3 regions of the Pseudomonas sp. R1-7 genome follow, and region 1 is predicted to be linked to each of the others. Evidence: predicted binding sites of a transcription regulator. Region 1 holds the regulator's gene; each other region holds the start of a gene.
The links. The regulator FliA, encoded in region 1, starts transcription of late flagellar genes. The targets are predictions, from matches to a motif close to CTAAAGTTTNNNNNNNNNNNGCCGNTAA.

Region 1 (6,107 bases):
CCTATCGCTTGACGCTCATGGGCGTGATCCTGGCCGAAGCCGAGATCTACCCGGACCGCGAGCTGGCGATCAACCCCGGGCAGGTCTACGGTTCGCTCAATGGCATTACCGCCAAGGATCCGGCTTTCGGCCTGGAAGCGGTGTGGATCGAAATCAGCCAGCGGGCCCAGGCGCAGTCCCTCGGTTATACCGTGGTGGACGCCAGCACGGTCGTGGCGACCCACTTGAACCAGATTCTTTACAAGCATTCCAGCGAGCTGATTGGTCACGAAGAAGTCCAGCAATTGCTGCAAGTACTGGCCAAGGGCTCGCCGAAGCTGGCCGAAGAGCTGGTGCCGGGTGTGGTTTCGCTGTCGCAATTGCTCAAGGTATTGCAGGCGCTGCTGGCCGAACAGGTTCCGGTGCGCGATATCCGCAGCATTGCCGAAGCGATCGCCAACAACGCTTCGAAGAGTCAAGATACCGCCGCTCTGGTGGCTGCGGTGCGGGTTGGCGTATCCCGCGCAATCGTCCAAAGCATTGTAGGCACTGAGTCTGAGCTGCCTGTGATCACTCTGGAGCCAAGGTTGGAACAGATATTGCTCAATAGTCTGCAGAAGGCAGGACAAGGCTCGGAAGAGGGTGTTCTGCTGGAGCCAAGCATGGCCGAGAAGCTGCAGCGTTCGCTGATCGACGCAGCCCAGCGGCAAGAGATGCAAGGCCAGCCAGTGATCCTGCTGGTGGCCGGTCCGATTCGAGCGATGCTCTCGCGATTCGGGCGCCTCGCGGTCCCGGGGCTGCATGTGCTGGCGTACCAGGAAATACCGGACAACAAGCAAGTGACCATCGTTGCGACAGTAGGGCCCAACGGCTGAGGTAGTGGTTTATGCAAGTGAAGCGTTTTTTCGCCGCCGATATGCGTCAGGCCATGAAACTGGTTCGTGACGAGCTGGGCGCTGAAGCAGCCATCATCGGCAACCGTCGTATCGCCGGCGGTGTCGAGCTGACGGCGGCCCTGGATTACAAATTGTCGGCGCTGGCCCCGCGCGTTCCAAACATGGAACTCGAGGACGAGCTGCGCAAGACCCAGTCGCGCATCGCCAGCGCCCAGGCCGAGCTGAGCCTGCGCGCCAGCGAAGGCACGGGCAGCGCGGGCACCAATCGTCAATTGTTCGCCGGCCAGCCCTTGACCGCAGGCCTGCCGCTGACCGCTGCCGAACCGCTGATCGAGCCGACGCCGGCCGAGCCGCGTCGTCCGGCACCCGCGCCAGCCGCCCCGGCCCCAGGCGTTGATCCGCGTGCCCTGGACTCGATGCGCTTCGAACTCAACAGCCTGCGCGAGTTGATGGAAGTCCAGCTCGGTTCGCTGGCCTGGAACCAACTGCAAGGCAGCCGTCCGGCCCAGGCCAACCTGTGGCGTCGCCTGCAACGCATTGGCTTGTCCGGCCCGTTGGCGCGCGACCTGCTGGCCCTGATCAACGACATCGACGAGCCTCGCCAGGCCTGGCGCATGTTGCTGGCTCACCTGGCGCGGATGATCGCCACGCCGGAAATCGAGCCACTGGAGGAGGGCGGAGTGATTGCCATGGTCGGCCCGGCCGGCATGGGCAAGACCACGACCCTGGCCAAGCTCGCGGCCCGTTATGTACTCAAGTACGGCGCCCAGAGCATCGCCCTGGTGAGCATGGACAGTTTCCGCATCGGCGCCCAGGAGCAACTCAAGACCCTGGGTCGGATCCTCAACGTGTCGGTGACCCATGTGGATCCGGGTCAATCCCTGGCCCAGGCGCTGGAGCCGCTGATGCGCAAACGCGTCGTGCTGATCGACACCGCCGGCCTGCAAGCCAGCGATCCGGCCCTGCGCATGCAGCTGGAAAGCCTGGCCGGGCGTGGCATCAAGTCAAAAAATTATCTCGTGTTGGCAACCACCAGCCAGAAACAGGTTCTAACCGCCGCATACCACAGCTACAAACGCTGCGGGCTGGCCGGCTGCATCCTGACTAAGCTGGACGAAACGGCAAGCCTGGGCGAGGTGTTGAGCCTGGCGATCGGTCATGAACTACCGGTGGCCTACCTGACCGACGGGCCGCGGATCCCGGATGATTTGCATCTGCCGCGCCGTCATCAACTGGTCAGTCGTGCCGTGAGTGTGCAAATGCAGGAAGAACCCAGCGAAGAAGCCATGGCTGATATGTTCGCTGACATCTACCACAGCCCGACCAAGCAGGTTGGCTGAGGTAATCATGAATATTTTTTGTACCTACATCGATGGTCTGCCATGCATTGTTCCGAGTGAACGCGCAGCCAGTAATGTGGCCTCCGTCTAAGTAAGACAAGGTAAAGAACGAACATGGGCAGCATGCATCCCGTACAGGTGATCGCGGTGACCGGCGGCAAAGGTGGCGTCGGGAAGACTAACGTGTCAGTGAACTTGTCCCTGGCTCTGGCAGAGCTTGGCCGACGGGTCATGCTGCTGGACGCCGACCTGGGCCTGGCGAACGTCGACGTGCTGCTGGGGCTCACACCCAAGCGCACGCTGGCGGACGTGATTGAAGGGCGCTGTGAGTTGCGCGACGTGCTGTTGCAGGGCCCCGGCGGGATTCGCATCGTGCCGGCCGCCTCCGGCACCCAGAGCATGGTGCACCTGACGCCTGCGCAGCACGCCGGCCTGATCCAGGCGTTCAGCGACATCGGTGACAACCTCGATGTGCTGGTGATCGACACGGCTGCCGGTATCGGTGACTCGGTGGTCAGTTTTGTCCGCGCCGCCCAGGAAGTCTTGCTGGTGGTCTGCGACGAACCGACGTCGATCACCGACGCCTACGCCCTGATCAAACTGCTTAACCGCGACTATGGCATGAACCGCTTCCGCGTCCTGGCCAACATGGCCCAGAGCCCACAGGAAGGACGCAACCTGTTCGCCAAGTTGACAAAGGTCACGGACCGCTTCCTGGACGTCGCCCTACAATACGTCGGCGCAGTGCCTTACGACGAAAGTGTACGCAAGGCGGTCCAGAAGCAACGTGCCGTTTATGAAGCTTTTCCACGTTCCAAATGCGCGCTGGCGTTCAAGGCGATCGCCCAGAAAGTCGATACCTGGCCTCTGCCGGCCAACCCACGCGGGCATCTGGAATTTTTCGTCGAGCGTCTCGTGCAACAAACAGCAGGGCCCGTGTTATGACAGCCAGCGGTTACAACCATCTCTACAAAAAATCGGCACGGGACGCCCAGTACGAGTTGATCGAGCGTTACGCGCCCCTGGTCAAGCGCATCGCCTATCACTTGCTGGCGCGCTTGCCGGCCAGTGTGCAGGTCGAGGACTTGATCCAGGCGGGCATGATCGGCCTGCTCGAAGTGTCGAACAAATACGACGCGAGCAAGGGCGCCAGCTTCGAGACATACGCCGGTATCCGCATCCGCGGGGCGATGCTCGATGAAGTCCGCAAGGGCGACTGGGCGCCGCGTTCGGTGCATCGCAATACGCGCATGGTCAGTGATGCGATTCGCGCGATTGAAGCGAAAACCGGACGAGACGCTAAAGATCACGAAGTTGCAGCCGAACTCCAGTTGAGTCTCGATGATTATTACGGGATTTTGAACGATACCTTGGGCAGTCGCCTGTTCAGTTTCGACGACCTGTTGCAGGACGGCGAGCACGAAGGGCTGCACGAGGATAACGCGAGTGCTCACATGGAGCCGTCGCGTGACCTGGAAGATGAGCGTTTCCAGAGCGCGCTGGCGGATGCGATCGCCAATTTGCCGGAGCGTGAGCGACTGGTCTTGGCGCTGTACTACGACGAAGAGCTGAACCTCAAGGAAATCGGTGAGGTCCTGGGGGTCAGCGAATCGCGGGTCAGCCAGTTACACAGCCAGTGCGCGGCCCGCTTGCGGGGGCGTTTGGGGGAGTGGCGAGCGCGCTGACGAGCAGTGTGGGGACACTGCGAACGAGGCTGGCATGGCACGCGCCGGGCCAGTCTCCACCCGTTGTGCTCCAGACCGTTGTCGAGTGTTGTGCCGGATTGATTGAAATGGCGCGTCCAGGTGCTGGGCGCGTTTAAGACTGCTTGGAGGTCGAATTGGACAAGAACATGAAAATCCTCATCGTTGATGACTTCTCAACGATGCGGCGGATCATAAAAAACCTGTTGCGTGACCTCGGGTTCACCAACACGGTCGAGGCCGACGATGGCACTACCGCCATTCCGGTCCTCAACAGCGGGAGCATCGACTTTCTGGTGACTGACTGGAACATGCCTGGCATGACCGGTATCGACTTGCTGCGCCACGTGCGCGCCGATGAAAAACTCAAGCACCTGCCGGTGCTGATGGTCACTGCCGAAGCCAAGCGCGAGCAGATCATCGAAGCCGCCCAGGCCGGTGTTAACGGCTATGTGGTCAAACCCTTCACGGCCCAGGCGTTGAAAGAGAAGATCGAAAAAATCTTCGAACGCATCGGTTAACGGCGCCACGGGGGAGCTATGGACAACGAATCTTCAATGGGCGATTTCGAATCGACCCTGAAAAAACATGCCCGCGAACTGGTCGACAGCCTTGAAAAGGGCCGCTTCGGCGATGCGGTTCAAATGATTCATGAGCTCAACCAGACCCGGGATCGTGGTCTGTACCAGGAAGTCGGCAAGCTCACCCGTGAACTGCACAGCGCGATCGTCAATTTCCAGATCGATCCGAACATGCCGCAGGCCGAGGAAGTCTCGCAGATCACCGACGCCACCGAGCGCCTGGGTTATGTGGTCAAGCTGACCGAAGCCGCGGCCAACCGCACCATGGACCTGGTGGAAAGCGCAACGCCCCTGGTCAACGGCCTGAGCGAGGAAGCCCAGGCGTTGAGCACCGATTGGGGACGGTTCATGCGTCGCGAAGTCGGCGCCGAGGAATTTCGCGAACTGGCCCGTCGGGTCGACGGATTCCTGGCGCGCAGCAGCACCGAGAACCGCGCCGTGGCCGGCAACCTCAACGACATTTTGCTGGCCCAGGACTATCAAGACCTGACCGGCCAAGTGATCAAGCGCGTGACCCAGTTGGTCACCGAAGTTGAAAGCAATTTGCTCAAGCTGGTGTTGATGGCAAGCCAAGTGGATCGCTTTGCCGGCATCGAACACGACCGCGCGGCGATACTTGCTGAAAAAGATCCACAAAAACATCTCTCTCAGGGTGAAGGTCCGCAAATTCATGCCGATAAAAGAGAAGACGTTGTGTCCGGTCAGGACGATGTGGACGATTTGTTGTCCAGCCTTGGATTTTGAGTTTTAGCCCTATTTTAGGAGCAGCCATTAATGAGCTTCGGCGCCGATGAAGAGATCCTTCAGGATTTCCTGGTTGAGGCCGGCGAGATTCTAGAGCAACTGTCCGAACAGCTGGTCGAGCTGGAAAGCCGACCTGATGATGCGGATCTGCTCAATGCAATTTTTCGCGGTTTCCACACTGTAAAAGGAGGCGCCGGCTTCCTCCAGCTCAACGAGCTGGTGGAGTGCTGCCACATTGCCGAGAACGTGTTCGACATCCTGCGCAAGGGTGAGCGTCGCGTCGACTCGGAGCTGATGGACGTGGTGCTCGAAGCCTTGGATGCGGTCAACAGCATGTTCAGCGAAGTGCGCGAGCGCTCGCCGATCACCCCAGCCACCCCCGAGCTGCTCGCCGCGCTGTCGCGCCTGGCCGAGCCGCAGTCGGCTGACGAAGCCGCGCCGGCTGCCGAGCCTGTGGTTGAAGAGCCGGTTGCCGAAGAATCGGGTGACATTACCGATCACGAATTCGAATCGCTGCTGGACTCGCTGAGCGCCGTCAAGGCCGAAGCCGAGGCTCCGGCCGCACCTGCTGCGCCAGCCGCCAATGCCGCTGCCAGCGATGAAATTACCGACGATGAGTTCGAGTCGCTGCTCGACCAACTGCACGGCAAGGGCCAGTTCGCCGCCGATGCGGTCGCGGCCCCGGCTGCCCCGGCTGCGCCAAAGGCAGCGGGTGATGACTCGGACATTACCGATGACGAATTCGAAGCCTTGCTCGACCAGTTGCACGGCAAGGGCAACTTTGCCGTCGATGCACTGGACTCGGCCATCGCTTCGGCGCCGACGCCGGCCAAGCCAGCGGCCGCGGCAGCCGGTAGCGATCTG
Region 2 (6,107 bases), 1.5 Mb from region 1:
GAAGAGGACGTCGCACGGTTTTGCCTGGGCTTGCCAGGTGCCAGGGAAGACTACAAGTGGGGCGGCGTGCGGGTGTTTTCCATCGCAGGGAACAAGATGTTCGCGTTGCAGGGTCTGCGCGGCGACTCATTGGCGTTCAAGGTCGATAAGGACCTGTTTCTCGGCCATTGCGACCGACCGGGCATTCACCCTGCGCCCTATCTGGCGCGTGCACAGTGGGTCATCATGAACGTGCCCTACCCGCTGGGTGACGACGAATTACGGGGTTTGCTGCAGCGTTCGCATCAACTGGTGGTCAGCAAATTGCCGAAGCGGACGCAGGTTGGGCTGTTGCTGTAGTTTCTAGAACAACGCCAGCAGATGCCCGCCCAGGAACAACTGGTCAATCCAGAATCCCTGGTGCAACAACACGACAAACCAGAACACCACCTGGAACGACACCTTGCGGGTCTTGTGGCGAAACACCTGTTGTGCCAGCAATGCTCCGGGCCAGCCGCCGGCCAGCTCAACGGCATGCAAGACATTTTCCGGCGTGCGCCAGGCGTCGGAACGTGCCTTGCGCTTATCGCTCCAGTAGAGCAGGAACGCCACGACACTGACGACGCCGTAAGCCGTCATCGGCACCCAGGACTCGCCTTGCAGCCCGAGCAGCAGCGAACCGGATAGCGGCAAGGCGCACAGCAGCGCGAACACGCCCAGCTTGAGCCGCAGGTTCTGCACGCCCCCGCCGGTATGGCGCGCGGCGCGCCGGCCTGAATCGTTCATGGCTGGGCCGCTGTCCAGTCCACCCAACCGAATTGCCAGGTCGCCAGGATCAACAGGCCGAAGGCAATTCGATACCAGGCGAAGACCGCATAGCTGTGGCTGGCGATAAAGCGCAGCAGGCCCTTGACCGCGATCATGGCGAAGATGAACGCGGTGATGAAGCCAATGGCAAACACCGGGAAATCCGCCGGGACGAACAGTTCGCGGTATTTATAGCCGGAGTAGACCGCCGCGCCGACCATGGTCGGCATCGCCAGGAAAAACGAGAACTCGGTCGCGGTCTTGCGCGACAGGCCGAACAGCAGCCCGCCTATGATGGTTGCCCCGGAGCGGGAGGTGCCCGGAATCATCGCGATGCACTGGGCCAGGCCGACTTTCAGGGCATCCTTCCAGGTCATGTCATCCACGGTCTCGGCGTGCACCCTGTGTTGGCGCTTCTCGGCCCAAAGCATCACCAGACCACCCACCACCAGCGCCGTGGCGACAGTGATCGCGTTGAACAGGTAATGGTGGATCCAGTCGGCAAGCAGCACGCCCAGTATCACCGCGGGAAAGAAGGCAATCAGCAGGTTGGCGGTGAAACGACGGGCGCCGGGTTGCGTGGGCAGGCCCAGCACCACATCAAAAATCTTGCGCCGGAACTCCCAGACCACCGCCAGGATCGCGCCGAGCTGGATGATGATGTTGAACGCCATCGCACGCTCACCGCCAAACCCAAGCAAGTCTGCGACGACTATCTGATGCCCCGTACTGGAAATCGGCAGGAATTCCGTCAAGCCTTCCACGACGCCAAGAATCAATGCCGAAAAGGCAGTCCACAAATCCATTCATCCCCCAAAAAAGGCCTGTCTATCCAGGCCTTATCTCTATTCAAACGTTACGCAGGTGCACGCAGCGGCTGCACGATAACCGCGACCTTGCAAAAAAAACCAATGAAAAAACGGAACAGGCTCAGGTTTTGCGCTGCGGGGCCGAAATCCTATCAGACAAGCCCTGATAACGCTGCCGCGTTATGACCCAGGTCAAGCACGGGTATCCGCCGAGCGTTAAAGTGCCGGCCGTCGTTAATGACAAGAATAAGAACCGGAGTGACAGCGTATGAATAGCTTGCGCAGTGTATCGATCAGCCGACGCTTGTGGCTCATCCTGGTCGTGGCCATCGTGATGTTGTTCACGTTGGGCGCGTTTATGCTCAAGCAGATCCACACCGATCTGTACCAGGCCAAGGTGCAGAAGACCCAGCACGTGGTCCAGACCGCCAGTGGCGTGTTGAACTACTACCATGGCCTGGAAACCGCCGGCACCCTGACCCGCGAGGCGGCGCAGAAGCAGGCCCTGAGCGCGGTGCGCGGGCTGCGCTATGACCAGAGCGACTACTTCTGGATCAATGACCTGACACCGGTCATGGTCATGCACCCGACCAATCCGAAACTCGAAGGCCAGAATCTCTCTGCCATTCGCGACCCCAACGGTTACGCGCTGTTCAACGAAATGGTCGCCATCGCCAAGGCCAAGGGCGCTGGCATGATCAATTATCTCTGGCCCAAGCCGGGCGCCGAAGCCCCGGTCGGCAAGACCTCATACGTCAAGCTGTTCGAACCCTGGGGTTGGATCATCGGCTCCGGCGTGTACGTGGATGACGTCCAGGCAGAGTTCCTGTCCCAGTTGATCAAGGCTTCGCTGATTGGCTTGGCGATTACCCTGGTCATGGGCCTGCTCTTGACGCTGATCGTGCGCAGCATCGTTCGCCCGCTTCAGGAGACCGTCAACGCCATGGCCAATATCGCCAGTGGCGAAAGCGACCTGACCAGGACCCTGGATACCCACGGCCAGGACGAAGTCACGCAATTGGCGCGACACTTCAACGCGTTCACCGCCAAGCTGCGGCAGGTGGTGAGCCAGTTGCAGACCTCCGCCAGCGCCCTGGGGCAATCGTCCAGCGAACTGGGCAACGACGCCGCCCAGGCCCAGCAACGCAGCCAGCAACAATCCCAACAAATGGAACTGGTAGCGACCGCGATCAACGAAGTTACCTATGGCGTGCAGGACGTGGCCAAGAATGCCGAGCACGCGGCCAGTGAAATGCGCGACGCCGAATCCCAGGCCCAACAAGGCCAGGTCAACATCGACGGCAGCTTGCAGCAGATCGACCGGCTGTCCCAGACCATCGACCAGGCGGTGGAAGTGATCCGCACCCTGGCCAGTGAAAGCACCCAGATCGGCAGCGTGCTGGAGGTGATTCGCTCCATCGCCGAGCAGACCAACCTGCTGGCGCTCAACGCCGCGATCGAAGCCGCCCGCGCCGGCGAGCAGGGCCGTGGCTTTGCCGTGGTGGCCGACGAAGTGCGCCTGTTGGCCCAGCGTACGCAGAAATCCACCGCCGAAATCCAGGCCATGATCGAACGCCTGCAAAACCATTCCGAAGCCGCAGTGAAGGTCATCAGCGACAGCAGCCGCGCTTCCCAACTGACGATCGAGCAAGCCGGTCTCGCGGGCGCCAGTCTCAATGCCATCGGCCAGGCCTTGCGCAATCTCAATAGCCTGAACGCCTCCATCGCCAGTGCCACCCTGCAACAGGCCCATGTGGTGGAGGACATCAACCAGAACGTCACCCAGGCCGCCGGCCTGTCCCACAGCACCGCGGTGGCCGCCGAGCAATCAAGCCTGGCGAGCGCGCGCCTGAAAGACCTGAGCGAACAGCTGAACGGTTTGCTCAAGCAATTCCGGGTCTAACAAACTTTGTGAGAGCGGGCAAGCCCGCTCCACATTGGTGCTGACATGGTGTTCACTATATCTCCCCATCCCGCAGTGAAATTGGAGCTGCCTACCCCATAGCGTTTACAATCCCCGCCCTCTCTGACTTCCCCAAGGAACCGCCATGTCCGGGCTTGAACTGTTTGCCGCAGCCCTCGGCGTGATCGCTGTCTGGTTGACCGTCAAGCAGAACCCCTGGTGCTGGCCGATCGGCCTGGTCATGGTGCTGTTGTACAGCTGGATTTTCTTCGAGGTGAAGTTGTATTCCGACATGCTGTTGCAGGTGGTCTATGCCGTCCTGCAACTGTATGGCTGGTGGCAGTGGACCCGCGCCGGGCACGATCATGAGGGACGGCAGGTGACGCGCCTCGGCGCGCCGTCGGTGTGGCTCGGCCTGGCGATTGGTGCGGCGGGCAGCTTGATGCTGGGTGGCGCGATGGCGCACTGGACCGATGCCGCGCAACCCTGGCTCGACGCGGCGCTCACCGGGTTCAGCCTGGTTGCCCAGTGGTGGATGGCGCAAAAACGGGTGCAATGCTGGCCACTGTGGATCGTCCTCGACGTGATTTTTGTCGGCCTGTTCATCTACAAGGACCTGTACCTGACCGCTGCACTCTATGCCCTGTTCACCCTGCTGGCGGTGCAAGGCTGGCGGGAATGGCGCGCCGACCCGGCCCTTCGCGCATGAGAGTGGTGGTCCTGACCGGTCCGGAATCCAGCGGCAAGAGCTGGTTGGCCACCCAGTTGCAGGCGCACTTCGGTGGCGTGCGGGTCGATGAATACGTGCGCCATTTCATGGAGCAGACCCAGCGCGATACCTCCCTGGCCGATATTTCCGATATCGCCGCCGGCCAATTGGCCTGGGAAGACGCTGCGCGGACACAGCAGTCGGACTTGCTGATCCTCGACACTCATTTGTTGAGCAATATCCTCTGGAGCCAGACCCTGTTCGGCGACTGCCCGGCCTGGCTCGAACCAGCCTTGCTGGCGCGCCATTACGACTTGCACCTGCTGCTCAGTCCCGAGCAGGTCGAATGGGTCGGCGATGGCCTGCGTTGTCAGCCCACGCTCGCCGAACGGGTGGTTTTTTTCGAAGCCATCGAAGACTGGCTGGTTCGCCACCGGCAACCCTTGCTGAAAATCGAGGGTGATTGGGCGCAGCGTCGCGAACTCGTTTTTACCGCCGTCTCCCGGCTGCTCCAGGCGTAATGTCTCAAACCTGAAACATCGCGCCCTCGCCAAACCCGGATCCAATAACGCTTCACCTCATTTGCCCCGCTGACTGTCAAGTCATTGAAACACCCTCCCCAGACCCTGGATCCAGAGGCATACAGCGGCGGGTGGCCCGTCGCCAGCCGCCAGGCTCGTCTCACTCATGAAACAGTTCGTGCACTGTCGACCCGCTGCATTTTGCAACGCACTGAAACCAATGGCTTTTTCAAATGCGGCACAACACCTGCTCTTCCCCTTCGCAACGCTGACTAGGGCCAGCGTCCAGTGAAGAAGGAAACAATGTCATGGGGACTTTCCACGCAAGCGTAACCTGCCTGTTGATCGGCTGCGCCGCCAGCGCGACGCTCAGTCTGCCGGCCCAGGCCGAGGGCAACGGTGTCATCGTACTCAACCGTGACGTGCAACCCGTACACTTCGGTCGCAACGGCGGTAAAGACCCCTACCCGACCACCGTCAATGCCAATCCATCCGATCGGATCAACCAGGCAACCGCGAGCACTGAGCTCAGCGACGGCGAGTTCGCCAGTGTTGCCAGCGGCTCGACGATCCGCAACACCGTCACGCCCAATACCACAGGCATGCAAGGCCTCAACGTCGTGACCAACCCCAACGGCATGCCGGGCATGCGGTCCGGGCACAGCGGCGGTAGCGGCGGCGCCATCTCCGGCACCATCAATCGCTCGCTGAGTTCCGGCCTCGCCCCATTGGGCCGGTTGGCGGGAGGACAGTGAGATGAATTCGACCTGGTTCATGATCGCCCTGCTCGGCTCATCCGCCGTGCTCGCCGATCCAGGCGTGGCAGTGAGCAGCCATTCGGATCTGCAGAACTCCGGCAGTCGCTATAGCGGCAATTTCAACGTCAACCAGGCGGCCGGGGATCAGATCCAGCAGACCAACACCCGCGCCATCGCCATCGGCACCGACGCCCAGGCGACCACCGTCGTGCGGCAACGCCTCGACACGCCAGCCAACCCGTCCATGAACGCAAGCGCGCGCATCGGCGGCAGCTCTTTCACCAACGGCAACGGCGTGCTGGGCGTCAACCAGTCCGCCGGCGCCAACAACCAGATGGCCAATGTCATGCGAGTGGGCATCAGTGCTCTCCCGCAAAGCATGGATGACAGCGCCCTTTCCCAACAGAACGTAGCGCTGGTACCGAACTCCGGAGCAACTGACACCCCAACCGGCAGTCGCCAGGTCGCAACCAGCGACCAGGCCTTCACCGGCAGCCGTGGGGTAATCCAGGTGAACCAGAGTGCCGGGGTGGGGAACCGCATGGCTAACACCCTGAGCATCCGGGTCGCTGACTGATCCGGCGCAGTAGATAAGCGCAGTACATAAGAAAGTACCGACAC
Region 3 (6,107 bases), 2.4 Mb from region 1:
TTGCTCTCGCGTACCCGTTGGGTCAGGCCCGAGCCGCCGTGCTGGCGGGTGTTCCATTCGTCCATGCCGGCCAGGATCTCGTCACTGTGGTGGATCGCAATCACCGGACCTTCGGCCAAGGTATTGAGATCACTGTCCGTAACGATGGTGGCCATTTCAATGATGACGTCGGTGTCAGGGTTCAGACCGGTCATTTCCAGGTCAATCCAAATCAGGTTCTGCGGGTTTTGCATGGGGGAGCTCCTCGGCTTAGCTGCGCAGTTTAGCTTAGGCAGCTCCTTGGGCGTGCTAAACTCGCCGCCGTTTTAAACCAATTCGATGTATTTCTTCATACGGAACACCCATGGCCAAACGCCAACTCAATCGTCGTCAGAACTGGCGCATCGAAAAGATCCAGGGCGAGCGTGCCGCCCGTGCCGCCAAGCGCGAATCCAGCGCTGTCGAAGCCTTGGAAGGCGGTGACCTGGGCCCCGAGCAGACCGGCCTGGTGATCGCTCACTTTGGCGTGCAGGTCGAAGTCGAGGCCCAGGAAGGCGAACTGGCCGGTCAGGTATTCCGCTGCCACTTGCGCGCCAACCTGCCGGCGCTGGTGACGGGCGACCAAGTGGTCTGGCGGGCCGGCAACCAGGGCATCGGCGTGATCGTCGCGCAATTGCCACGGCATACCGAGCTGTGCCGTCCGGACAGCCGAGGCCAGCTCAAGCCCGTGGCCGCCAACGTCGACATGATCGTCATCGTGTTCGCCCCGTTGCCCGAGCCTCACGCCAACCTGATCGATCGCTACCTGGTGGCGGCCGAACACGCCGGCATCCGGCCGTTGCTGCTGCTCAACAAGTTCGACCTGATCGACGAGCACAACGCCCCGGCGCTGAATGCCCTGCTGTCGGTCTATCGGGACCTGGGTTACCCGGTGCTGGAAGTCTCGGCCCATCACGGCAATGGCATGGAGCAATTGCAGCGGCAACTGGACGGGCGCATCAGCGTGTTCGTCGGTCAGTCCGGGGTTGGCAAGTCTTCGCTGGTCAACAGCCTGCTGCCAGAGGTCGAGACCCGCGTCGGGCCGTTGTCCGAGCTGTCCGGCCAGGGCACCCACACCACCACCACCGCGCGGCTGTTCCACTTCCCCGGCGGCGGCGAACTGATCGACTCGCCGGGCATCCGCGAATTCGGGCTGGGTCACGTCAGCCGGGCCGATGTCGAAGCGGGGTTTATCGAGTTCAACGAGCTGATTGGGACCTGCCGCTTCCGCGACTGCAAGCATGACCGCGAACCCGGGTGCGCCTTGCTCAAGGCCTTGGAAGAAGGTCGTGTGCACCAGCAAAGGATGAACAGCTACCGCTCGATCATCGCCAGCCTGCCGGAGAGCAGTTACTGATCCGGAATGTGAGCCACAATGGCAAGCAATCCTCAAGTAAACAGTGGACCCACAAAAAAGCCGACAGTGATGTCGGCTTTTTTGTGGGTTACTGCGCCGGCGGTTCGGCCGGTTTCGGCGCGGCGTCGTCGAACAGGTTCAGGCGCTCGCGCAATTCATGGGCCGGAACGGGCTGCTGGTCCGCCGGCAAGGCGTTCGGATCGACCGCCGCGCCTGGGGTGGCCGATGGCACCGGTACTTCACCCGGCGCAACCTCGCCCTGGGCCGGGTCTGGCGCCGTATCGGGCACCGGATCGTCGGTTTGCGAACCTTCGATGGCTTTCTGGGCTTTCCTGGTCAACACCACGATATCGATACGCCGGTTGACCGGATTGAAGGGATCCTTGCGATCGAACAGTGCCGAAGAAGCGTAGCCGACCACTCGCGCCACTTGCTCATCCGGATAGCTGCCCGCCACCAGGGCACGACGTGCCGCGTTGGCGCGGTTGGCCGACAATTCCCAGTTACCGAAATCGCCTTTGCCCACGTAAGGCTTGGCATCGGTGTGACCGCTGATACTGATCTTGTTCGGCACCGCCTTGATGGTGTCGGCCATGGCCAGCAGGATGTCTTCGAAATACGGTTTGAGCCGTGCGCTGCCAGAGTCGAACATCGGACGGTTATCGGCATCCATGATCTGGATGCGCAGGCCGTTCGGCGTGATCTCGAACAGAATCTGGTCCTTGAACTTCTGCAGCTCGGGGTTCTCTTCGACCTTGTTCTGCAACTCTTGCAGGAGCAATTCCAAGCGCTCGCGCTCGACCTGCTCGGCCATGCCCTCGGCCTCATTGGCGTCGACGGTCGCCTTGTCGGGCTGGGGCTGGGACTTGACCTCGGGGTTGAGGGTGTTCTCCGGCGCCAGGACGGGCGAACCGCCCAGATCGATGATGTACGGCGTGCCGCTCTCGGAAAAACCGACCGGGTCCTTGAAGTAACCGGCGATCGCGATTTTCTGTTCCGGCGTGGCCGTGGAGAGCAGCCACAGCACCAGAAAGAACGCCATCATCGCCGTGGCAAAGTCGGCGAAGGCGATTTTCCAGGCGCCGCCATGGTGCCCGCCGGCAATGCGCTTGACGCGCTTTACGATGATCGGCTGGTTATTTTCCATAACTTAACGACCGCGAACCGCTTGTTCCAGCTCGGCAAAGCTTGGACGGTGCTTCGGGTACAGGACCTTGCGGCCGAACTCCACCGCCAGCGACGGCGGCATGCCCGAGGCCGAGGCCACCAGGGAAGCCTTGATGGCTTCGTAGACGTTGAGTTCTTCCTTGGCGTCATGGGCCAGGGAGTGGGCCAGCGGGCCGAAGAAACCATACGCTGCCAAGATACCGAAGAAGGTACCCACCAGGGCCGCACCTACGTGCATGCCGATGGAAGCCTGGTCGCCTGAGCCCAGGGACGCCATGGTCACCACGATACCCAATACCGCCGCAACGATACCGAAGCCGGGCATGCCGTCGGCAATACCGTTGACCGCGTGGGAGGGGTGCTCCAGCTCTTCCTTGAGGCTGTACAGCTCCATGTCGAACAAACCTTCCAGCTCATGGGGGGCCATGTTGCCGGACGACATGATGCGCAGGTAATCGCAGATGAACGCGGTCATGCGCTCGTCTTTCAGCACCGAAGGGTACTTGGCGAAGATCGGGCTGGCGGCGGCGTCTTCGATATCGCCCTCGATCGCCATCATGCCTTCACGACGGCTCTTGTTGAGGATCTCGTAGACCAGCCCCAACACCTCGAGATAGAAGGTGTGGGTAAAGCGCGAGCCGAACATGCTCAAGGATTTCTTGAGCACATGCATCGTCGTGTAGCCAGGGTTTGCCTGGAGGAATGCGCCGAGGGCGGCACCGCCGATGATCAATACCTCGAAAGGCTGGACCAACGCAGCGATCTTGCCATGGGAAAGCACGTATCCGCCGAGCACGCTCGCGAACACGACAATGATGCCGATAATTTTAGCCATAGATAGAAAGTACTTATTTAAGTCGGGTTCAAGGTCATATTCGGAAGCTGAAAAATCTCTTCTTCTACTTATCGGCAAAACTGCGCCAGACTATAGGCTGTTCTGGCGAAAAGCCAATTTGCCCCGTTCAGGGCGTAGAGAATTCATACGATGATCGCGTCCAGCCATGACTAACGAAACCAAGGTTCCAACGCCACGACCGACCACTCTGGAAGGCTGGGTAAAACTGCTCAATAGCGTGCACCTGCCGGTCCCCCAGGCCAGCCACGACCAGGTCTGCAAGGCCATCGCCGACAGCCGCCGCTCATTGCGCGACATCGCTGACCTGATGCAGGACAGCCCCGCCCTGGCGCTGAGCGTCATTCGCGAGGCCAACCATCATACCCATGGCAGCCTCGCGGAGCCTGCGGAAAATCTCGAAGTGGCGATCAACCGCCTCGGCCTCAAGCGTACCGAGGAACTGCTCGCTCGGCTGCCATCGTTGCCGGGGCAGGAAATACCCGTCGTCTTGCGCCAGTTGCAATTGATCAGTCAGCACGCCACGCAACAGGCCAACGGCTTTTTCGCCAGCCGCCTGGCGCGGCTGTGGCAGGACATCCACTGGGGCAGCCTGTTATTCCTGTCGCCGCTCTGGCCCCTGGCCCTGACTCACCCGCGACTGCTGGGGGAGTGGGAACTGCGGGTGGTCCATAAAGGCGAGCCCGCACGCAAGGTCGAGCGCGAACTGTTCGGCGTCCGCCTGCTGGAAGTCTGCCTGGCCCTGGCAGAGACGTGGCGCTTGCCCATCTGGATTGCGCAGGGTTATCGCCTGCTGCTCAAGGAGCGCCGCGAACTGGTGAAAGTCCTGCGCATCGCCCGCGACAGCGAACATCCGCTGCGCCAGCAAAACCGCTTGGATGACGACCCGACGCTGCGGCGCTGGCTCAATCAGCCGGCCAACACCGTGTTGCTGGCCAACGGCCTGGCACTTGCGGCGCAACAGGCGTGGGACAGCCCCCACCTCGCCCGCTGGCAATATCTCACCAGCCTCTATTTACAAATGCCGATGGATGAGCTTCAGCAACAGTTGCACCAGCAAGCCGCCAACAGTGCCCGCCAGGATGCCATGCCAGACCTGTGGCACCCCGCCGTGGCATTGATCTGGCCCTCAGGCTGCCGCCGCGTGCACCCCGGCTTGTTGCCAGCCGCCCCGCCCAGTGCACAGGACCTGAGCCACTGGCGCAAGCAATGCGCCGAGTTGCTGGTGGAACCGAGCCCCTTCAGCAACGCCATGCACCTCACCACCTCGGCCCGAAATGCGCTGGTAGCGTGCGGCATGCGCCGGGTGCTGATATTGATGGCCGATCGCAGCCAGACCAGCGTGCGCGTGCACCAGACCGCCGGCCTGCCCAAGGAAGCAGCGGCGATGAGTTTCTCCATTAGCCAGAGCAAGGTCCTGCAGCGACTACTGGGCCAACAGGCCCAGGTACGCCTGAATCCCGAGAACAACGCGCAGTTTTCCGCCTTGCTGCCTGCGGGCCTGCGCGCCTTGTTCCGGGGCGAGCACTTGCTGTTGCGCTCGCTGACCTGCAATGGACGGGTGATCATGCTGGTGGTTGCGGACCAGGGCGGCGGGCCGTTTTCGGACGTGACCGTGCAGGCTTTCGGCAAAACCGTGCAATGCATCGAAAGGGCGCTGCACAGCTTTACCAACCGTGGCCGCTGAACTTGCTACAATCCTTTCCCTTTGCGCCCCAGGAGACCTCACATGCCTGACTTCTCTGGCTTGCCGCTGGTAATCGAGCCGAACGAGCTCTTGCCGCGTCTCGATGCTCCCAATCTGATTCTGGTGGACCTGACCAGCGCCGCGCGCTACAGCACCGGTCATATTCCCGGCGCACGCTTCGTCGATCCGAAACGCACGCAACTGGGCCAGCCTCCGGCGCCGGGCCTGTTGCCGGCAAAAGCAGACCTGGAAACGCTGTTCGGCGAACTCGGGCATGACTCTGGCGCGGTCTACGTGGTGTATGACGACGAAGGCGGCGGCTGGGCCGGACGCTTTATCTGGTTGCTCGATGTGATCGGGCACTCGAATTGTCACTACCTGGACGGCGGCCTGTTGTCCTGGCTTGACCAAGGCCTGCCGGTGTCGACTGACGTCCCAGCACCGGCCGCAGGTCCCGTCGACCTGGTGCTGCACGACGAACCCACCGCCACTCGCGAGTATCTGCAAAGCCGTCTTGGCGCTGCGGACCTGGCCATCTGGGATGCACGCGGCCCGCTGGAGTATTCCGGCGAAAAAGTCGTCGCGGCACGGGGCGGACACATACCAGGCGCGGTCAATTTCGAATGGACCGCCGGCATGGACCCAGCGCGCAGCCTGCGCATCCGCAAGGACATGCCGCAGATTCTCGACCAGTTGGGCATAACCCCCGACAAAGAAGTCATCACCCACTGCCAGACCCACCACCGCTCTGGCTTCACCTATCTGGTGGCCAAGGCGCTCGGTTATCCGCGAGTCAAAGGCTATGCCGGTTCCTGGGGCGAATGGGGCAACCACCCCGACACGCCCATCGAGCTTTGAAGATTTTTAAGGACAGTTAATGAAAAACCGCTTGTTCATCCTCTCCCAGTACCTGCTGCCGCACCATCTGCTGTCGCGGCTGGCCGGCTGCATTGCCGAGTGCCGCGTACGCTGGTTCAAGAACGCCTTCACGGCCTGGTTCGCCAAGCGCTACCAGGTCGACATGT

Region 2: the regulator FliA is predicted to act here: its motif matches at 1,716-1,743, upstream of J3P79_RS12210 (methyl-accepting chemotaxis protein).
Region 3: the regulator FliA is predicted to act here: its motif matches at 3,446-3,473, upstream of motA (flagellar motor stator protein MotA).

What each region holds. Positions count from the first base shown of each region.
Region 1 covers NZ_CP071661.1:4,218,499-4,224,605, reverse strand. Annotated here, with positions in the region: gene flhA (flagellar biosynthesis protein FlhA) at 1-854, shown strand, start outside; gene flhF (flagellar biosynthesis protein FlhF) at 866-2,215, shown strand; gene fleN (flagellar synthesis regulator FleN) at 2,330-3,160, shown strand; gene fliA (RNA polymerase sigma factor FliA) at 3,157-3,900, shown strand; gene J3P79_RS18770 (chemotaxis response regulator CheY) at 4,068-4,439, shown strand; gene J3P79_RS18765 (protein phosphatase CheZ) at 4,458-5,243, shown strand; gene J3P79_RS18760 (chemotaxis protein CheA) at 5,274-6,107, shown strand, end outside.
Region 2 covers NZ_CP071661.1:2,700,221-2,706,327, reverse strand. Annotated here, with positions in the region: gene J3P79_RS12225 (MmcQ/YjbR family DNA-binding protein) at 1-339, shown strand, start outside; gene J3P79_RS12220 (DUF1294 domain-containing protein) at 343-765, opposite strand; gene J3P79_RS12215 (undecaprenyl-diphosphate phosphatase) at 762-1,592, opposite strand; gene J3P79_RS12210 (methyl-accepting chemotaxis protein) at 1,864-3,498, shown strand; gene pnuC (nicotinamide riboside transporter PnuC) at 3,644-4,207, shown strand; gene J3P79_RS12200 (AAA family ATPase) at 4,204-4,728, shown strand; gene J3P79_RS12195 (hypothetical protein) at 5,037-5,483, shown strand; gene J3P79_RS12190 (adhesin) at 5,485-6,063, shown strand.
Region 3 covers NZ_CP071661.1:628,323-634,429, reverse strand. Annotated here, with positions in the region: gene orn (oligoribonuclease) at 1-233, opposite strand, end outside; gene rsgA (small ribosomal subunit biogenesis GTPase RsgA) at 344-1,375, shown strand; gene motB (flagellar motor protein MotB) at 1,464-2,522, opposite strand; gene motA (flagellar motor stator protein MotA) at 2,526-3,377, opposite strand; gene J3P79_RS02825 (HDOD domain-containing protein) at 3,544-5,082, shown strand; gene J3P79_RS02820 (rhodanese-like domain-containing protein) at 5,125-5,940, shown strand; gene asd (archaetidylserine decarboxylase) at 5,960-6,107, shown strand, end outside.